DNA from 3 places in the Leclercia sp. S52 genome. Region 3 is predicted to be linked to each of the others. Evidence: predicted binding sites of a transcription regulator. Region 3 holds the regulator's gene; each other region holds the start of a gene.
The links. Region 3 encodes sigma-54, which starts transcription at its own class of promoters, with help from an activator protein. Its sites were predicted from a motif close to GTTGGCACANNTTTCGCTNT; they were not measured.

Region 1 (6,212 bases), 510 kb from region 3:
CTGGAGCTGAGCCGCACCGGCCTGGGGCTGGTGGCGGTCTGCGATGACGACAATCAAGTGAAAGGCGTCTTCACCGACGGCGACCTGCGTCGCTGGCTGGTGGGCGGCGGCAAGCTGGAGGTGAGCGTCAGCAGCGCCATGACCACCGGCGGCCTCACGCTGAAGGCCGACAGTCGCGCTATTGAAGCCAAAGAGCTGCTGCTGAAGCGCAAAATCACCGCCGCCCCGGTGGTGGACGAAAATGGCCGCCTGTGCGGCGCCATCAACCTGCAGGATTTCTACCAGGCAGGCATTATCTAGCTTTTCAGACCCAGACGTTTCGCCAGCCGGTGCAGGTTGGCGACGTCGGTCTCCAGCGCCCTCGCGCTTGCCGCCCAGCTGCGACCGTTCTGCTCCAGCGCCCGGGCAATCGTCTGGCGCTGAAACTCTTCCGTCGCCTCACGCAGGTTCTGATTCACCACCACCGGGGTTTCCAGCGTCACCGCAGGCGCGCTCTCATCATGCAGGGCAAAATGCTGGGCGTGGATCACCACGTCATCCCCCAGCCGCGCCGCCCGGGCCAGCACTACCGCCCGGTGGATGGCATGCTCCAGCTCGCGCACGTTGCCCGGCCAGCCGTAGCTCAGCAGGTGCGCCCGCGCGCCGGGGCTGAGCACCACCCGGGATAACCCCATCCGCAGCCGGCACTGTTCGCAGAAATAGCCCGCCAGCAGCACCACGTCCTCGCCCCGCTCGCGCAGCGGCGGCACCGAAAGCGGGAAAACGCTCAGGCGATGGAACAGGTCGGCGCGGAAGTTGCCGGCCAGCACCTCTTCGCGCAGATCGCGGTTGGTGGCCGCCAGCACCCGCACGTCAACCCGCAGGCTGCGGTCGTCGCCCACCCGCTGGATATCGCCGTACTGCAGTACCCGCAGCAGCTTGGCCTGAAGCGCCAGCGACAGCTCGCCAATCTCATCGAGGAACAGGGTGCCGTTATCGGCCATCTCAAACTTGCCGCTGCGGTTGCTGATGGCTCCGGTAAAGGCCCCTTTGACGTGGCCGAACAGCTCGCTCTCCGCCACGCTTTCCGGCAGGGCGGCGCAGTTGAGGTAGACCAGCGGATTAACCGCCCTCGGTGAGGCCTCGTGGATGGCTTTCGCCACCAGCTCTTTGCCGGTGCCGGTTTCGCCCTCGATCAGCACGTTCAGGTCGGAGGCGGCGACAATCTCAATCTCTTTTTTCAGGCTCATCATGCCCGGCGACAGGCCGATCATCTCGGTATTTTTCACCTGCTCAAAGGCCGCCGGGCCCGCGGGCAGGCTGTTCTGGCTCTCGAGCTGCTCAATCAGCAGGGCATTGTTCAGCGCCCCGGCGGCGAGAGCGGCAATCAGCCTCAGCTCTTCGTCGCTGAAGGTATCGAACTGGTCCGGCGACATGCCGTCGAGGGTCAGGGCCCCAATCAGGTTCTGCCCGGCAAACAGCGGCAGGCCGATACAGGCGTGCACCTTCAGGCTCTCCTGGCCGGGGATCAGCCCGTCGTAAGGATCGGGCAGGTCGCTGTCGGCCGGGAAGCGCACCACATCCCCGGCGCGGGCGATAGTCTCCAGCCGCGGATGGCCCTCCAGGGTAAAGCGCCGCCCCAGCACGTCCTGGGCCAGGCCGTCGATCGCCAGCGGGATAAACTGCCGTCCTTCATAGCGCAGCAGCGCCGAGGCATCGCAATCCAGCACGTGACGCAGGGTGGAGATCAGCCGCTGAAAACGATCCTGATGACCAATGCCGCTCTGCAATTCAATGGCGATTTTCGCCAGCACCTCTACAGAAAAACTCATTCTCGCCTCGCTGTCATTTTGACAATGCATCTTGTCATATTGACTATATCAATGACAGTCAAATTGACTACCTATCAGGGGTTAATATTTTAAAAATGCTTTAAAATCAATATAATAAAAAGTTGGCACGCAACCTGCAATTACCATTACATCTTTCGTTTAATTTCGCTGTATTAAGTTGAGGTTGCTATGTCTATTCTGGTTAAAAACAATATTCATTGGGTTGGTCAACGTGACTGGGAAGTACGTGATTTTCACGGGACGGAGTACAAAACGCTGCGCGGCAGCAGCTACAACAGCTATCTCATCCGGGAAGAAAAAAACGTCCTGATCGATACCGTCGATCATAAATTCAGCCGTGAATTCGTGCAAAACCTGCGCAGTGAAATTGACCTGGCCGATATCGACTACATCATCATTAACCATGCTGAAGAAGATCACGCCGGGGCGCTGACCGAGCTGATGTCCTGCATCCCGGACACCCCGATCTACTGTACCAATAACGCCATCGACTCCATCAATGGTCACCATCACCATCCGGAGTGGAATTTCAACGTAGTGAAAACCGGTGACTCACTGGATATCGGCAACGGCAAACAGCTGATCTTCGTTGAAACTCCGATGCTGCACTGGCCGGACAGCATGATGACCTACATGACCGGCGACGCCGTGCTGTTCAGTAACGACGCCTTCGGCCAGCACTACTGCGACGAACGTCTGTTCAATGATGAAGTGGATCAGGCCGAGCTGTACGAGCAGTGCCAGCGCTACTACGCCAACATCCTGACCCCGTTCAGCCGTCTGGTCACGCCAAAAATTACCGAAATCCTCGGCTTCAACCTGCCGGTGGATATGATTGCCACCTCCCACGGCGTGGTATGGCGTGAGAACCCAACCCAGATCGTCGAGCAGTACCTGAAATGGGCCGCAGACTATCAGGAAGACCGCATCACCATTTTCTACGACACCATGTCCAACAATACCCGCATGATGGCCGACGCGATTGCCCAGGGCATCAACGAAGTGGATCCGAACGTGGCGGTGAAAATCTTTAACGTGGCGCGCAGCGACAAGAACGACATTCTGACCAACGTCTTCCGCTCCAAAGGCGTGCTGGTGGGCACCTCCACCATGAACAACGTGATGATGCCGAAAATTGCCGGCCTGGTGGAAGAGATGACCGGCCTGCGCTTCCGTAACAAACGCGCCAGCGCCTTCGGCTCCCACGGCTGGAGCGGCGGCGCGGTCGACCGTCTCTCTACCCGTCTGCAGGATGCGGGCTTTGAAATGTCGATGAGCCTGAAGGCGAAATGGCGTCCGGATCTGGATGCGCTGGAAATCTGTCGTCAGCACGGCCGCGACATTGCACGTCAGTGGGCGCTCGCTCCGCTGCCGGAAGCGACCGCTAAAGCCGCACCAGAGCAGGAAGCCAGCGCCGGTGCAGAAGCGGCAGCCGCCGACCTCGGCCCTTGCATGCAGTGCAGCGTCTGCCAGTGGATTTACGATCCGGCCCTCGGCGAACCGCTGCAGGATGTCGCCCCAGGCACACCGTGGAGTGACGTGCCGGATAACTTCCTCTGCCCGGAATGTTCCCTCGGAAAAGACGTCTTTGACGAACTGGCATCGGAGGCAAAATGAGCCAGGGTATCGTGATTATCGGCTCGGGCTTCGCCGCCCGCCAGCTGGTGAAAAATATCCGTAAACAGGATGCGAACGTCCCGCTGACGCTGATCGCCGCGGACAGCATGGATGAGTACAACAAGCCGGACTTAAGCCACGTTATCAGCCAGAGTCAGCACGCCGACGACCTCACCCGCCAGACGGCGGGGGAGTTTGCCGAACAGTTTAACCTGCGCCTGTTCCCCTACAGCTGGGTGACCGACATCGATGCCGCAGCACACGTGGTCAAAGCGAAAGACCAGCAGTGGTCGTATGACAAACTGGTGCTGGCCACCGGGGCCTCGGCCTTTGTGCCGCCGGTTCCGGGCCGCGAGCTGATGCTGACCCTCAACAGCCAGATGGAGTACCGCGCCTGCGAAACCACGCTGCGTGACGCCAAAAGGGTGATGATTGTTGGCGCGGGGCTTATCGGCAGCGAACTGGCGATGGATTTTTGCCGGGCCGGGAAAGCGGTCACCCTGGTTGACCACTCCGCCAGCATTCTGTCGGCGCTGATGCCAGCCGAAGTAAGCAGTCGCTTACAACATCGACTGACCGATATGGGCGTGCATCTGCAGCTGAAATCCCAACTGCAAAGCCTGACCAAAACCGATAACGGCATCTGCGCCCTGCTGGATCGCGACCGCTGCATTGAGGTGGATGTGGTCATTGCCGCCACCGGCCTGCGTCCGGAAATCGGGCTGGCCCAGCGTGCCGGGGCAGAAACAAACCGCGGCGTGAAGGTCGACAGTTATCTGCAAACCACGCAGCCGGATATCTATGCCCTGGGCGACTGCGCCGAAATCAACGGTCAGGTGCTGCCGTTCCTGCAGCCGATCCAGTTAAGCGCCATGTATCTGGCGAAGAACCTGCTCGGGGGGCAATACCCCATTGAAACTGCCTGCGATGCTGGTGAAGGTCAAAACGCCGGAACTGCCTTTGCATCTGGCAGGCGAAACTCAGCGTCAGGATCTGAACTGGCAGATCGCCATCGAACCTCAGGGGATGGTGGCGAAAGGGGCCGACAGCGAGGGCAATTTACGCGCCTTCGTGGTCAGCGAAGATCGCATGAAGGAGGCCTTCGCCCTGCTGAAATCATTACCTGTTTAACCCTCAAACTCTTGCTCTACTCGTTGTATGCTTGTCCGATTTTGCCTTTCGCAGCCCCGGTGCCCCGGGGCTTTTTTAATGCGGAACAGCTGCTAAACCCCGTCCTGTTTTAATCCCTTTTTGCGGCCTACCCTGTTGCGGTACTCATCAGCCGGAGACCGCCAATGAACAACTTCACCCAGGAAATTAACTATCTTGCTGCCTGGTTCAGGCAGGTGAAGAAGCATGAACATATTTTATTTCGCTGGCTGTATCTCAGCCCGGAAGCGCGCATTGAGCGCCTGCGCGAGCTTATGATACCTGTCAGTAAGCGCTGATTGCCCGGCGGCGCTCACGCTTGCACGGGCCTACGGTTTTTGTAGGCCGGGTAAGGCGTAGCCGCCACCCGGCAAAACAAACCGCACTGTTTATTATCCCGCAAAAACCCCTACACTCTTCGCAACGCCTTTGTCAGGGATGCCGCCATGCGCCAGATCCAGAAAATCCGCCAGTACCAGCGGCTCGCCGTGCATTACGGTTTGAGCGCCAGACTCACCACCATCGCCGAGGTGGCGGAGGTGGCGCTGTGCAGCGAACGTCACGCCCGCACGCTGTTACGCCAGCTGGCAGAAAGCGGCTGGCTAAGCTGGAAGGCGCAGGCGGGGCGCGGGCATCGCGCCACCCTGCACTGCCTGGTGACCACCAGCGAGCTCAGCGCCCCGCTAATGCATGCCTGCCTGGAGAAGGGGGATTATCAGAGCGCGCTCCAGCTGGCAGACGGCGATCCGGCCAGCCTGCACCACATCATCACCCCGTTTCTCGGCGGAAAATGGCTCAAGCATCAGCCGACGCTGCGTATCCCCTGGTATCGCCCGCTCACCTCCCTGCACCCGGCGCTGCATCGTCGGCGCGCCGAGCAGCATATCATCTGCGCGGTTCACGCCGGGTTAACCCGTTATGAACCGGGCCAGGCGCAGCCGGTGGCCGATCTGGCGCACCACTGGGCCTGCTCTGACGACGGGCTGCGCTGGCATTTTTACCTGCGCAGCGGTGCGCACTGGCATAACGGCCAGCCGCTAAGCGATGACGATATTCTGAGTGCGGTACAGCAGCTGCTGAGTGATCCGGCGCGTAACAGCGGGTTGCTGCATATCGACGCGGTCACCCTCGTCGCCCCCCTGGTGTCTGGCGGTATATTTGCATGCCCCGGATGCCCTGCTGGCCCACCGCCTGGCGCATCCGGTCTGCCGCCTGCCGCACCCCCGACAGCCGGAGATTGGCGCCGGGCCGTTCGCCATTGCCCGGCACCACTCACATTTTCTGCGCCTCGAGCGCCAGCCCTGGTACTTTGCTGCCCATCCGCTGCTGCACGCGATTGAGTTCTGGCGCACCGGCACGGTCGCCGATAAACCGGCGTGGATAACGGTCGGAAAAGGCAGCGCTCCGCAGGAAGCGGTCACCTCAACCAGCAGCGGGTTTGCATGGCTGATGGTCAATGCGAAACTGCCCAACGCGCTGGCCGCCTGGCTGCGCCAGACCGCCCTGACGTTCAACCAGCAGTGCTTTGGCCGCCGCGAGGATCTGCAGATCCAGACCGAAATCCTCCCGGGCCTGCAGGTGCCTACCCTGGCTGCGCCCGCTGATATCGACCTG
Region 2 (6,212 bases), 1.7 Mb from region 3:
TAACGGCGTCCGGGTGATGGTTTATTGCGCAAAGCGTTTACAGAGTGCGCGCTTTCTTCCTGGTATGTCGAATATTCTTTATCATGCTCGCTACACAGGAGCAAAAAATGGACGAGCACGACTCTTTTCCCCAGCGGGTCTGGCAGATAGTGGCCTCGATTCCCGAAGGTAGTGTCACCACCTATGGCGAGGTGGCACGGCTGGCCGGTTCTCCGCGCGCTGCGCGACAGGTAGGTGGCGTACTTAAACGGCTGCCGGAAGGGAGCACGCTGCCCTGGCATCGGGTCGTAAACCGCCACGGGGCGATCTCCTTAACTGGCCCTGATTTACAGCGTCAACGTCAGGCCTTGCTCAGTGAAGGGGTACAGGTATCAGGCAGTGGGCAGATCGATTTGCAGCAATACCGCTGGCGGTATTAAACAGCCCCTCTCGGACGAGAGGGGCTGGCGACATTAAAGCTGGGTCGGTGCCGGGGTGGCCGTAGACGGGCTCACCTGAGTGGGCGAGGTCGAGGGTACGGTAGTGGGTGCACCGCCGCCAGGCTGCAACGGCAACGAGGTCTGCTGTACGGGCACCAGCACCAGATCGGCTTTGGTACCGCCCTGGTTAATCACCGGTTTCACGATGTCAGTCATTAGCACAACCTGATCGTTAATGGTGATCGCGGCGCTTAGCAGGATACGCGCGTTAGGCTGTACGTCCGCCGGGTTAAACGGCAGTTCAAACTTGAACGGGGCCTGTTTACCTTCGGTACGGGTCGCCTGCTGCGCCAGCACTTTCGACGGTGAATCGGCCAGAGAGGCATCAGACAGAGTGACGGTTAATACCGCATCCGGCGGCAAAGCCACTTTCTGACGGATCCAGATGGTCCCGGAAACATTTGGCTGCTGAATGGTCGGTTGCGCCGCCACGGCAGCAGTGTTTGGGTTTGGCGCTGGCGTCTGGATGTCTGCACTTTTATCTGCACAGGCAGAGAGAGCAACCGCTACCGCTAAACCACTTAACGCGTGCACGAGTTTCATTGAGTTCTCCTTATCATCAATGCACCAGCGGGATCGATACCGCCAGATGAGTGGTTAATACCAGGTTAACGAGAGTAAGTGTGGCACACATCAATTATTTATGCCTGGAATCTCCCTGTTATTCAGATTATTGCACCCATCGGACCACTTCCATTTCTGCGTTATACTCTGCCTATCTTTCGCCACGGCGTTTTAATTGAGGACGACTATGAGTCAGGCACTAGGCAATCTGCTGACATTATTAAACCTGGAAAAAATTGAAGAAGGACTCTTTCGGGGACAAAGCGAAGATCTGGGTTTACGCCAGGTATTCGGCGGTCAGGTTGTGGGGCAAGCCCTCTACGCAGCTAAAGAGACAGTACCTGCAGAACGCTTTGTGCACTCCTTTCACAGCTACTTTTTGCGCCCTGGCGACAGCCAGAAACCGATCGTCTATGACGTGGAAGTCCTGCGTGACGGTAACAGCTTCAGCGCCCGTCGCGTGGCGGCAGTGCAGAACGGCAAGCCGATCTTCTATATGACCGCCTCATTCCAGGCGCCAGAGCCGGGCTATGAGCATCAAAAAACGATGCCCCCTGCCCCGGCACCGGACGAGTTAAAGTCTGAAACGGACATTGCCCGCGCGCTGGCGCATCTGCTGCCTCCGCAGGTAAAAGAGAAGTTTCTTTGCGACAAACCGCTGGAGATCCGCCCGGTAGAGTTCCATAACCCGATGAAGGGCCATACCGCCGAGCCGGCGCGTCAGGTCTGGATCCGCGCCAACGGCACGGTGCCGGAAGATTTCCGCGTCCATCAGTATCTGCTGGGTTATGCGTCCGATTTCAACTTCCTGCCGGTTGCCCTGCAGCCGCACGGCGTGGGCTTCCTTGAGAAAGGGATGCAGGTTGCCACTATCGACCATTCGATGTGGTTCCACCGTCCGTTTGATATGAACGACTGGCTGCTGTACAGCGTGGAGAGTACCTCCGCGTCGAGCGCGCGCGGGTTTGTTCGCGGTGAGTTTTATACCCAGGATGGGGTGCTGGTGGCTTCTACGGTGCAGGAAGGGGTGATGCGCAACCGGGGATGATGTGAAAAAGCCGGGTGGCGGCTTCGCCTTACCCGGCCTACAAAAGCACTTTCCGTAGGCCCGGTAAGCGTAGCGCCACCGGGCAATACCTTCAAATCAGGCGTTATACGCATTCTCACCGTGGCTGTTGACGTCCAGACCTTCGCGCTCCTGCTCTTCCGGTACGCGCAGACCCACCGTCATGTCCGCCAGCTTGTAGCCGATAAAGGCCACTACGCCCGACCAGACCACCGTGATGGCGATACTTTCCAGCTGAACCAGCACCTGATGACCCATGCTCACGCCTTCTGCGTAGCCGACACCGCCCAGCGAGGTTGAGGCGAAGATGCCGGTCATGATGCAGCCGACGATGCCGCACACGCCATGCACGCCAAAGACGTCACAAGGATCGTCCACACGCAGCACGCGTTTCAGCGCAGTAACACCCCACAGACCGGCCAGACCCGCCACGATACCGACGAGCAGCGCGCCGCCGACACCGACAAAACCACAGGCCGGGGTGATGCCAACCAGACCCGCAATCGCACCGGAACAGGCACCCAGCAGGGAAGGTTTACCGCGTACCGCCCACTCGCCAAAGATCCAGGAGAGAATGGCACCTGCGGTCGCAATAACGGTGTTCACGAAGGCCAGCGCCGCGATTTCGTTGGCTGCACTGGCGGAACCGGCGTTAAAGCCAAACCAGCCGAAGTAGAGGATCGCGGTGCCGGTGAAGACCATCGGCAGGTTGTGCGGTTTGAAGGCTTCTTTGCCAAAACCGACGCGTTTTCCAATCAGGTATGCGCCCACCAGGCCTGCCACCGCGGCGTTGATGTGAACCACAGTACCGCCCGCGAAGTCCAGCGCGCCATGGGAAGCCAGCAGACCACCGCCCCAGACCATATGCGCCACCGGCACATAGGAGAGCGTCAGCCAGACCACTACGAAGATCAGCACTGCGGAGAAGCGAATACGTTCCGCCAGCGCGCCAACAATCAGCCCGACGGTGATACAGGCGAACGAACCCTGGAACGCCACGTGGATGTACTGATAGAAGCTGCCCATTACCGCGGTCAGCTCAATATTTTTCAGCATCGCCCAGTTGAAGCTGCCGAAGAAGGCGTTGCCTTCCCCGAAGGCCAGCGAGTAGCCGTAGACTACCCACAGGACGCAAACCAGCGCGAAAGTTACCGTCACCTGAGTGAGCATGGAGAGGACGTTTTTGCCGCGGATCAGGCCACCGTAAAACAGCGCAATCCCCGGGATGGTCATAAACAGCACCAGCGCGGTGCAAATCATCATAAAGGCGTTATCGGCTTTGTCTGCCACCGCCGGTGCCGCCATTGCCAGCCCCGGCAGCAGTGCCAGAGACCCCAGACCTGCTTTGAGTGTTGTTGTGTTCATTTTCTCGATCCCTATCACTGTGTGCCTGATTTTTTACAGTGCCGCTTCGTCGGCTTCGCCTGTACGAATGCGAATGACGCGTTGCAGCTCAGCAACGAAAATTTTGCCGTCGCCAATTTTGCCGGTGTAGGCTGCTTTGCTAATTACGTCGATAACTTCATCCAGCTGATCGTCGGCGATCGCCACGTCAATCTTCACTTTTGGCAGGAAGTTGACGCTGTATTCAGCGCCACGGTACAGCTCCGCATGACCTTTCTGTCGCCCAAAGCCTTTCACCTCGGTGACGGTCAGCCCCTGAATACCCATTGAAGAGAGTGCTTCACGCACGTCTTCGAGCTTGAATGGTTTGATGACCACGGTAACCAGCTTCATATATCTCTCCAGTCAGAATTCGGAAATGGCTAGCGAACTGATTTGGTATTGCAAGCGGTGTGCCAGAATTGAAAAGAGAGGAAGGATGAGGCGTGGCGGAGAGAGAACGAAAAAAAACGCACCATGACAGTGCATGATGCGTTTCATTTTTGCACCAACCGATTCAGCGGCTGGCAGGATGCTTAATTTTAGTGCATCAGGCGCTGAGCGACTCTTCACGCGTGCTGGCGGCCAGCTCTTCCCCGGCCAGCTGCAGCTGATACATCTGCCAGTAACGCCCTTTCGCCTCAAGCAGTTGCTTATGGGTACCGCGCTCAACCGCCTGGCCGCGATGAAGCACCAGAATGGTATCCGCCTCGACAATGGTCGACAGGCGGTGGGCAATCACCACCAGGGTGGTATGTTCACGCACTGCGGCCAGCGCCTGCTGGATCGCCTGCTCGGTACCGGAGTCGATGCTGGCCGTGGCTTCATCGAGGATCAGCACCTGCGGCGTATCAATCAGCACCCGGGCCAGGGCCAACAGCTGTTTTTGCCCCACCGAGAGGTTATTCCCCTGCTCACCCAGCCGGGTATGAATACCGTCGTGCAGGCCGCGCGCCAGCTCCGCCAGCTGCACTTTCTCCAGCACGTCCCACACCTGCTCCTCGCTAAACGGCCGCCCGAGCGTAACGTTGGCGAAGAAGGTGTCGGCCAGCACTACCGGATCCTGTTGCACCATCGCCACCCCTTTACGCAGCACGGCGTGGCTCAGGGTCGAAAGCGGACGCCCGTCGAGGCGAATTTCCCCTTCGGTGAGCGGGTAGTAGCCCATCAGCAGGCTGGCGAGGGTACTTTTACCGCTGCCGGTATGGCCGACCAGCGCGACGAAACTGCGGGACGGCACCTTCAGATCGATATCCTGTAAGACCAGCCGGTCCTCGCGATAGGCAAAGGAGACCTGATCAAACTCAATGGTGCCGCTTTGCAGGTCGCGATTGTCATCGCCGTAGGCCTGACGCGGGCGATCCATCAGCTCAAAGACGCGCTCGCCGGCAACCACCGCCTGCTGCAGCATCGACTGCTGAGTGGTCAGCTCGATCAGCGGCTCGTTAAGACGACCCAGGTAGCTGATAAAGGCATACAGCACCCCGACCTCAATGGTGCCGCCAGCGGCAAAACCAAACTGCATCAGCAGCCCGCACAGCACCAGCGCCGAGAACAGGCTGAGCAGCGGCCGCAGGAGAAAACCATCCAGCCGCAGCGTCTGCATACGGGCCATATAGTGGGAGCGGCTGGCCTCGCCCATCCGCTCGCCAAAACGCTCCTGCTGGCGGAACTGTTGGATGACGCTCATGCCGTTGATGACTTCGTTGAAGCCATCGTTGATATCCGCCAGATAGGCCCGCACGCGACGGACAATCGGCGTGCTGTAGCGCTGGTAGATAATCATCACAATCATCACCGCCGGGAAAATCGCCATCGCCACCAGCGCCATGCGCCACTCCAGACTGAACATCGCCACCAGCATGGCACCGACCAGGGCGGCGCTGCGCAGCACCGTGGCCACCACCGTGACATAGAGATCGCGGATCACTTCGGTATCGTTGGTGACACGGGAGATAATCTGTCCGACGGGCTGGGTATCGAACGCGCTCAGCGGCTGGCGAAGAGCGGCATCCATCACGTCGGTACGTAACTGCTGTACCACCCCGACGGCGGCCTGGTTAAACAGCAACGACTGAGCATAATGCAGCCCGGCCGCCAGCAGCTGCAGGCCGACATAGGCCACCGCCAGCCCGGTCACCAGACCGAGCGGGAGATAGTTTTTGGCCACCATGTTGTCGATGAAATAGCTGATCAGCAGCGGGCCGGTCACTTCGGCAATCGCCGCAATCCACAGCAACACTACGGCCAGCGACAGCGGTTTGCGCCACGGCGAGCCATACGCCAGCAGGCGTTTCAGGGTGGGCCACAGCTGGGAAAAACTACGCATCGGTGGCCTCCTCGGTCATGTCCGGCACGTCATCCAGCGCCGCTTCCAGTTGTTGATAGCGATACATATCGCGATACCATCCTGGCTGCTCCGCCAGCTGTTCATGCTGTCCACGCTGGGCAACGTGCCCGTGCTGCATCACGAGAATTTCGCTCGCCTCGGTCAGGGCCGACAGGCGATGGGCGCTGATGATCACCGTGCGCCCCTCCCCCCACTGGCGCAGATTATGCAGGATCTGATGTTCGGTGCGGCCGTCGACGGCGGAAAGCGCATCGTCGAGGATCAGGATCTCGGCATTGAGCAGCAGCGCGCGGGCAATAGAGATACGCTGCTTCTGCCCACCCGAGAGCATCACGCCGCGCTCGCCCACTTCGGTTTCATAGCCCTGGGG
Region 3 (6,212 bases):
GCTGGCCGTCAGCCTGCCTGCGCTTGCTGTGACGGGTGATACCGAGCAGCCGATTCATATCGAATCCGATACGCAATCGCTCGATATGCAGGGCAACGTGGTGACCTTTACCGGCAATGTTGTCGTGACCCAGGGCACCATCAAAATCAACGCCGATAAGGTGGTGGTGACGCGACCTGGCGGGGAAGACGGTAAAGAGATTATCGATGGCTACGGCAACCCGGCCACCTTCTACCAGATGCAGGACAACGGCAAGCCGGTGAAAGGCCGTGCCTCCCAGATGCACTACGAGCTGGCGAAAGACTTCGTGGTGCTGACCGGCAATGCCTTCCTGGAGCAGCTCGACAGCAACATCAAGGGCGACAAGATCACCTATCTGGTGAAAGAGCAAAAAATGCAGGCCTTCAGTGAAAAAGGCAAACGCGTGACGACCGTCCTGGTGCCATCGCAGCTGCAGGACAAAAATAACACTCAGGCCCCGGCACAGAAAAAGAGTAACTAATTCGTTATGGCAACATTAACTGCAAAGAATCTCGCCAAAGCCTACAAGGGCCGTCGCGTAGTGGAAGATGTCAGTTTGACCGTCAACTCCGGCGAAATTGTCGGCCTGTTGGGTCCTAACGGTGCGGGTAAAACCACCACCTTTTATATGGTGGTCGGCATTGTGCCGCGCGATGCGGGTAACATCATCATTGATGATGAAGATATCAGCCTGCTGCCCCTTCACGCGCGTGCACGTCGCGGCATCGGTTATCTGCCGCAGGAAGCCTCGATTTTCCGCCGTCTCAGCGTCTTCGACAACCTGATGGCGGTGCTGCAGATCCGTGATGATTTGACCTCCGAGCAGCGTCAGGATCGCGCCAACGAGCTGATGGAAGAGTTCCACATCGAACATCTGCGAGACAGCCTGGGCCAGGCGCTCTCCGGTGGTGAACGCCGCCGTGTGGAAATTGCCCGTGCGCTGGCGGCAAACCCGAAATTCATTCTGCTCGATGAACCCTTTGCGGGCGTTGACCCGATTTCGGTTATTGATATCAAACGAATTATTGAGCATCTGCGCGACAGCGGTCTGGGAGTGCTTATCACCGACCATAACGTGCGTGAGACGCTGGCGGTCTGTGAGCGTGCTTACATCGTCAGCCAGGGCCATCTGATTGCTCACGGCACACCGCAGCAGATCCTCGAAGACGAGCATGTTAAGCGCGTGTATCTTGGGGAAGACTTCAGACTCTGATAGGGTAGAAGTTCAGTCTCGCGTAAACGGAGAAAAATGCTCTGAACATGAAGCAAGGTTTGCAATTAAGGCTCAGCCAACAGCTGGCAATGACGCCGCAGTTACAACAGGCCATCCGTCTGTTGCAGCTGTCGACGCTGGAACTTCAGCAGGAGCTGCAGCAAGCGCTGGACAGTAATCCCCTGCTTGAGCAAACCGATCTTCACGACGAGGTAGAAACTCAGCAAACCCAGGACAACGAAACGCTCGACAGCGTTGACGCGCTGGAGCAAAAAGAGATGCCTGACGAGCTTCCTCTTGATGCCAGTTGGGATGAGATCTACACCGCGGGCACACCGTCCGGCACGCGCGCAGACTACCAGGATGATGAATTGCCGGTGTATCAGGGCGAAACCACCCAGTCGCTGCAGGATTACCTGATGTGGCAGGTGGAGCTGACGCCGTTTTCCGATACCGATCGCGCCATTGCCACCTCCATCGTCGATGCCGTTGATGAGACCGGCTATTTGACCGTGTCGCTGGACGAGATTCTGGAAAGTATCGGTGACGATGAGATCGACCTTGAAGAGGTCGAAGCGGTTCTGAAGCGCGTCCAGCGTTTTGATCCGGTCGGCGTCGCGGCACGGGATTTACGTGACTGCCTGCTGATCCAGCTTTCGCAGTTCGTCAAAGAGACGCCGTGGCTTGAAGAGGCTCGCCTGATTGTCAGCGAACATCTGGATCTGCTGGCCAACCACGACTTCCGCTCGTTGATGCGCGTGACGCGCCTGAAAGAAGAGATCCTGAAAGAAGCGGTTAATCTGATCCAGTCGCTGGATCCGCGTCCGGGGCAGTCAATCCAGACCAGCGAGCCCGAGTACGTCATTCCCGACGTGCTGGTACGCAAACATAACGGCCTGTGGACCGTGGAACTCAACTCCGACAGCATCCCGCGGCTGCAAATTAATCAGCAGTACGCTTCGATGTGTACCAGCTCGCGCAACGACTCGGATAACCAGTTTATCCGCAGCAATCTGCAGGAGGCGCGCTGGCTGATCAAAAGCCTCGAGAGCCGCAATGATACGTTGCTGCGCGTCAGCCGCTGCATCGTGGAGCAGCAGCAGGCGTTTTTTGAACAGGGTGAAGAGTTTATGAAACCGATGGTGCTGGCGGATATCGCTCAGGCCGTCGAGATGCATGAATCGACGATTTCCCGCGTGACGACGCAGAAGTATCTGCACAGTCCGCGCGGTATTTTTGAGCTTAAGTATTTTTTCTCCAGCCATGTCAACACCGAAGGCGGCGGCGAAGCCTCGTCGACAGCCATCCGGGCGCTGGTGAAAAAATTGATCGCCGCGGAAAACCCCGCGAAACCACTGAGCGACAGTAAGTTAACCACCATGCTGTCCGATCAAGGTATCATGGTGGCACGCCGTACTGTTGCGAAGTATCGAGAGTCTTTATCCATTCCGCCGTCAAACCAGCGTAAACAACTGGTCTGACACAACCGATAAGGAAGACACTATGCAGCTCAACATCACTGGACACAACGTCGAGATCACTGAGGCCCTGCGCGAGTTTGTGAATACGAAGTTCGCCAAGCTGGAGCAGTATTTCGAGAGGATCAATCAGGTCTACATTGTGTTAAAAGTGGAAAAAGTGACTCATATCTCGGATGCGACCCTGCATGTTAACGGAGGCGAAATCCATGCCAGTGCGGAAGGACAAGACATGTACGCGGCTATCGACGGCTTGATTGACAAGCTGGCACGACAGCTAAACAAACATAAAGATAAACTGAAACAACACTAATTGTCCGGGCAGTTAACGGGTGCAGGATGGCCTGTTGTGAAACACAACGGGCCCTTTGTACAGTTAGCGCTTAGGTGAAATTATGATGAATAACGATTCAACTCTACAACTGAGCAGTGTCCTTAATCAGGAATGTACTCGCAGTGCCGTCCACTGCCAGAGCAAAAAACGTGCCCTGGAAATCATCAGTGAACTGGCCGCAAAACAGCTGAGCCTGCCGCCGCAAGTGGTATTTGAAGCGATCCTGACCCGCGAAAAAATGGGCAGTACCGGCATCGGCAACGGCATCGCCATTCCCCATGGCAAACTTGAAGAGGATACTCTGCGCGCTGTAGGCGTGTTTGTTCAGCTGGAAACACCTATCGCCTTTGATGCCATTGATAACCAGCCTGTCGATCTGCTGTTTGCCCTGCTGGTGCCAGCCGATCAGACCAAAACACATTTGCACACCCTCTCGCTGGTGGCCAAACGTCTGGCGGATAAAACCATCTGTCGCCGTTTGCGCGCGGCACAGAGCGATGAGGAGCTTTATCAAATTATTACGGAAACGGAAGGCAATCAGGATGATGCGTAATCGGGTGATGGCTTTGACATCTGTAGTCCTGAGGAGAAACGGTACATGGTGCTGATGATCGTCAGCGGTCGTTCGGGATCCGGGAAATCGGTCGCCCTGCGAGCGCTGGAAGATATGGGCTTTTACTGCGTCGATAACCTGCCGGTGGTGCTGCTGCCCGAGCTGGCGAGATCGCTGGCCGATCGGCAGATTTCCGCCGCGGTCAGCATCGACGTGCGTAACATGCCTGAATCGCCGGAGATCTTTGAGCAGGCGATGAGCAGTTTGCCGGAGGCGTTTTCACCTCAGCTGCTGTTCCTTGATGCCGATCGCAATACGCTGATCCGTCGCTACAGCGATACCCGCCGTCTGCATCCGCTCTCCAGCAAAAACCTGTCGCTGGAAAGCGCCATTGACCAGGAGAGCGATCTGCTGGAGCCGCTGCGCTCACGTGCCGATCTGATCGTCGATACCTCCGAAATGTCCGTTCATGAACTGGCGGAGATGCTGCGTACCCGTCTGCTGGGCAAACGCGAGCGCGAGCTGACGATGGTGTTTGAATCTTTCGGCTTTAAGCACGGCATCCCGATCGATGCAGACTATGTGTTTGACGTGCGCTTCCTGCCCAACCCGCACTGGGATCCAAAGCTGCGTCCGATGACCGGCCTGGATAAGCCCGTTGCCGCGTTCCTTGACAGGCATACGGAAGTGCATAACTTTATCTATCAGACGCGCAGCTACCTTGAACTCTGGTTGCCAATGCTGGAGACAAACAATCGCAGCTACCTGACGGTGGCGATTGGCTGTACCGGGGGCAAACACCGTTCGGTCTATATTGCTGAGCAACTGGCTGACTATTTCCGCTCACGCGGCAAAAACGTGCAGTCCCGTCATCGTACGCTGGAAAAACGTAAAACATGACCGTAAAGCAGACCGTTGAGATCACCAATAAGCTGGGCATGCACGCACGCCCGGCGATGAAGTTGTTCGAACTGATGCAGGGGTTTGACGCGGAAGTTCTGCTGCGTAATGACGAAGGCACCGAAGCCGAAGCCAACAGCGTGATTGCCCTGCTGATGCTGGACTCCGCCAAGGGCCGCCAGATCGAAATCGAAGCCACCGGCCCACAGGAAGTCGAGGCGCTGGCGGCAGTGATTGCGCTGTTCAACGCCGGGTTTGATGAGGATTAATGCAGCTTATTGGCCTGCATAAACCCTTCCCCACCCAGCTGACGCATCTGACGCAGGATCCACGCCTGGCGGCTGCGTACATAGCCTGAAGGCGCGCTGGCCTTAAAGCGAATTGGGTTCGGTAGCACGGCGGCCAGCAGCGCGGCCTCTGACGCCGACAGGCGGCTGGCAGGTTTGTGAAAATAGTGCCGGGCAGCGGCTTCGACGCCAAACACGCCCTCGCCAAACTCCGCGATATTCAGGTATACCGTCAGGATGCGTTTTTTACTCCACACCGTTTCGATCCCCAGCGTCAGTCCGGCTTCAAATCCCTTTCTCATCCAGCTGCGTCCGTCCCACAGAAACAGGTTTTTCGCCGTTTGCTGAGAAAGCGTCGATGCCCCGCGAATACGGCTCTCATTACGTTCGTTATGCGCTAACGCCTTTTCTATCGCCCCCACGTCAAATCCCCAGTGGTCGGGAAATTTCTGATCTTCAGCGGCAATAACGGCTAACCCCATCCACGGCGAGATCTCATCCATACTCACCCAGTCAGAATGGGCAATATAGCTGAAATCTCCTCTCAGCCAGCTCCCCAGCTGACGTTCAATCATCACCGCGGAAAACGGCACCGGCAGGAAGCTGAACAGAGCAATGCCGCCGCCCCAGAAGACCGCCAGCACCAGCAGAACGCGAATGACGATCCGTCTTACCCAGCCGGATCGGGGACGCTTCAATTTCATGCCGCCAGCACCAGCACGCGGGTGACCAGCTTCTCAATACCTGTCGCGGCCTCGGCAATGTTCTGCGCCAGCATGTACGCAGGGGTGGTGACGATCCTGTTCTCTTCGTCGACCACGATATCGTCCACCGGACAGGGGATATGCTCCCCACCCATGTCCTCGATGACCTCGGCGGTATCGATGTCGGTGCCGATGGTCAGACGCAGCGGAATATCGAAGATGGCCGGCAGCATCGCCGGGGCGATACAGATAAAGCCCAGCGGTTTCCCGGCCTCATGCATCTGCAGCGCGAGGGTTTTTAAATCGCTTTCCACCTGGCAGGCGCTGCCCTGGTGGGCAAAATCGCTGAGGTTTTTTGCGGCGCCAAAACCGCCCGGCACAATCAGCGCATCCAGTTCCGCAGCACGCGCTTCACTGAGCGGGCGGATCTGCCCGCGGGCGATCCGCGCGGCTTCAGTCAGGACATTTCGGCTTTCCGGCAGCGGTTCGCCGGTGAGATGGTTGATGACATCGGACTGGGCTTTGTCCGGCGCGAAACAGACCGCTTCTGCACCATTGCGTGCCAGCGCCAGCAGCGTCAGAACCGCTTCATGAATTTCAGAACCATCGTAAACACCGCAACCGCTCAGTACTACACCGACCTTTTTCATCCTGCGATCCCTCTCGAAAAATGTTACATGCACATTAAAAATTCTGATTAAAACGGCATGCTTCACACATTT

Region 1: the regulator sigma-54 is predicted to act here: its motif matches at 1,933-1,952, upstream of norV (anaerobic nitric oxide reductase flavorubredoxin).
Region 2: the regulator sigma-54 is predicted to act here: its motif matches at 3,894-3,913, upstream of glnK (P-II family nitrogen regulator).

What each region holds. Positions count from the first base shown of each region.
Region 1 covers NZ_CP152474.1:3,848,682-3,854,893, forward strand. The annotation lists gene gutQ (arabinose-5-phosphate isomerase GutQ) at 1-300, shown strand, start outside; gene norR (nitric oxide reductase transcriptional regulator NorR) at 297-1,811, opposite strand; gene norV (anaerobic nitric oxide reductase flavorubredoxin) at 2,001-3,449, shown strand; partial or broken gene norW (NADH:flavorubredoxin reductase NorW) at 3,446-4,580, shown strand; gene AAHB66_RS18410 (hypothetical protein) at 4,745-4,897, shown strand; gene AAHB66_RS18415 (SgrR family transcriptional regulator) at 5,045-5,938, shown strand.
Region 2 covers NZ_CP152474.1:1,083,748-1,089,959, reverse strand. The annotation lists partial or broken gene AAHB66_RS05125 (MGMT family protein) at 65-419, shown strand; gene AAHB66_RS05120 (YbaY family lipoprotein) at 453-1,022, opposite strand; gene tesB (acyl-CoA thioesterase II) at 1,231-2,091, shown strand; gene amtB (ammonium transporter AmtB) at 2,188-3,474, opposite strand; gene glnK (P-II family nitrogen regulator) at 3,508-3,846, opposite strand; gene AAHB66_RS05100 (SmdB family multidrug efflux ABC transporter permease/ATP-binding protein) at 4,043-5,821, opposite strand; gene AAHB66_RS05095 (SmdA family multidrug ABC transporter permease/ATP-binding protein) at 5,814-6,212, opposite strand, start outside.
Region 3 covers NZ_CP152474.1:4,361,987-4,368,198, forward strand. The annotation lists gene lptA (lipopolysaccharide ABC transporter substrate-binding protein LptA) at 1-502, shown strand, start outside; gene lptB (LPS export ABC transporter ATP-binding protein) at 509-1,234, shown strand; gene rpoN (RNA polymerase factor sigma-54) at 1,282-2,715, shown strand; gene hpf (ribosome hibernation promoting factor) at 2,738-3,025, shown strand; gene ptsN (PTS IIA-like nitrogen regulatory protein PtsN) at 3,108-3,599, shown strand; gene rapZ (RNase adapter RapZ) at 3,645-4,499, shown strand; gene npr (PTS phosphocarrier protein NPr) at 4,496-4,768, shown strand; gene mtgA (monofunctional biosynthetic peptidoglycan transglycosylase) at 4,765-5,484, opposite strand; gene elbB (isoprenoid biosynthesis glyoxalase ElbB) at 5,487-6,140, opposite strand.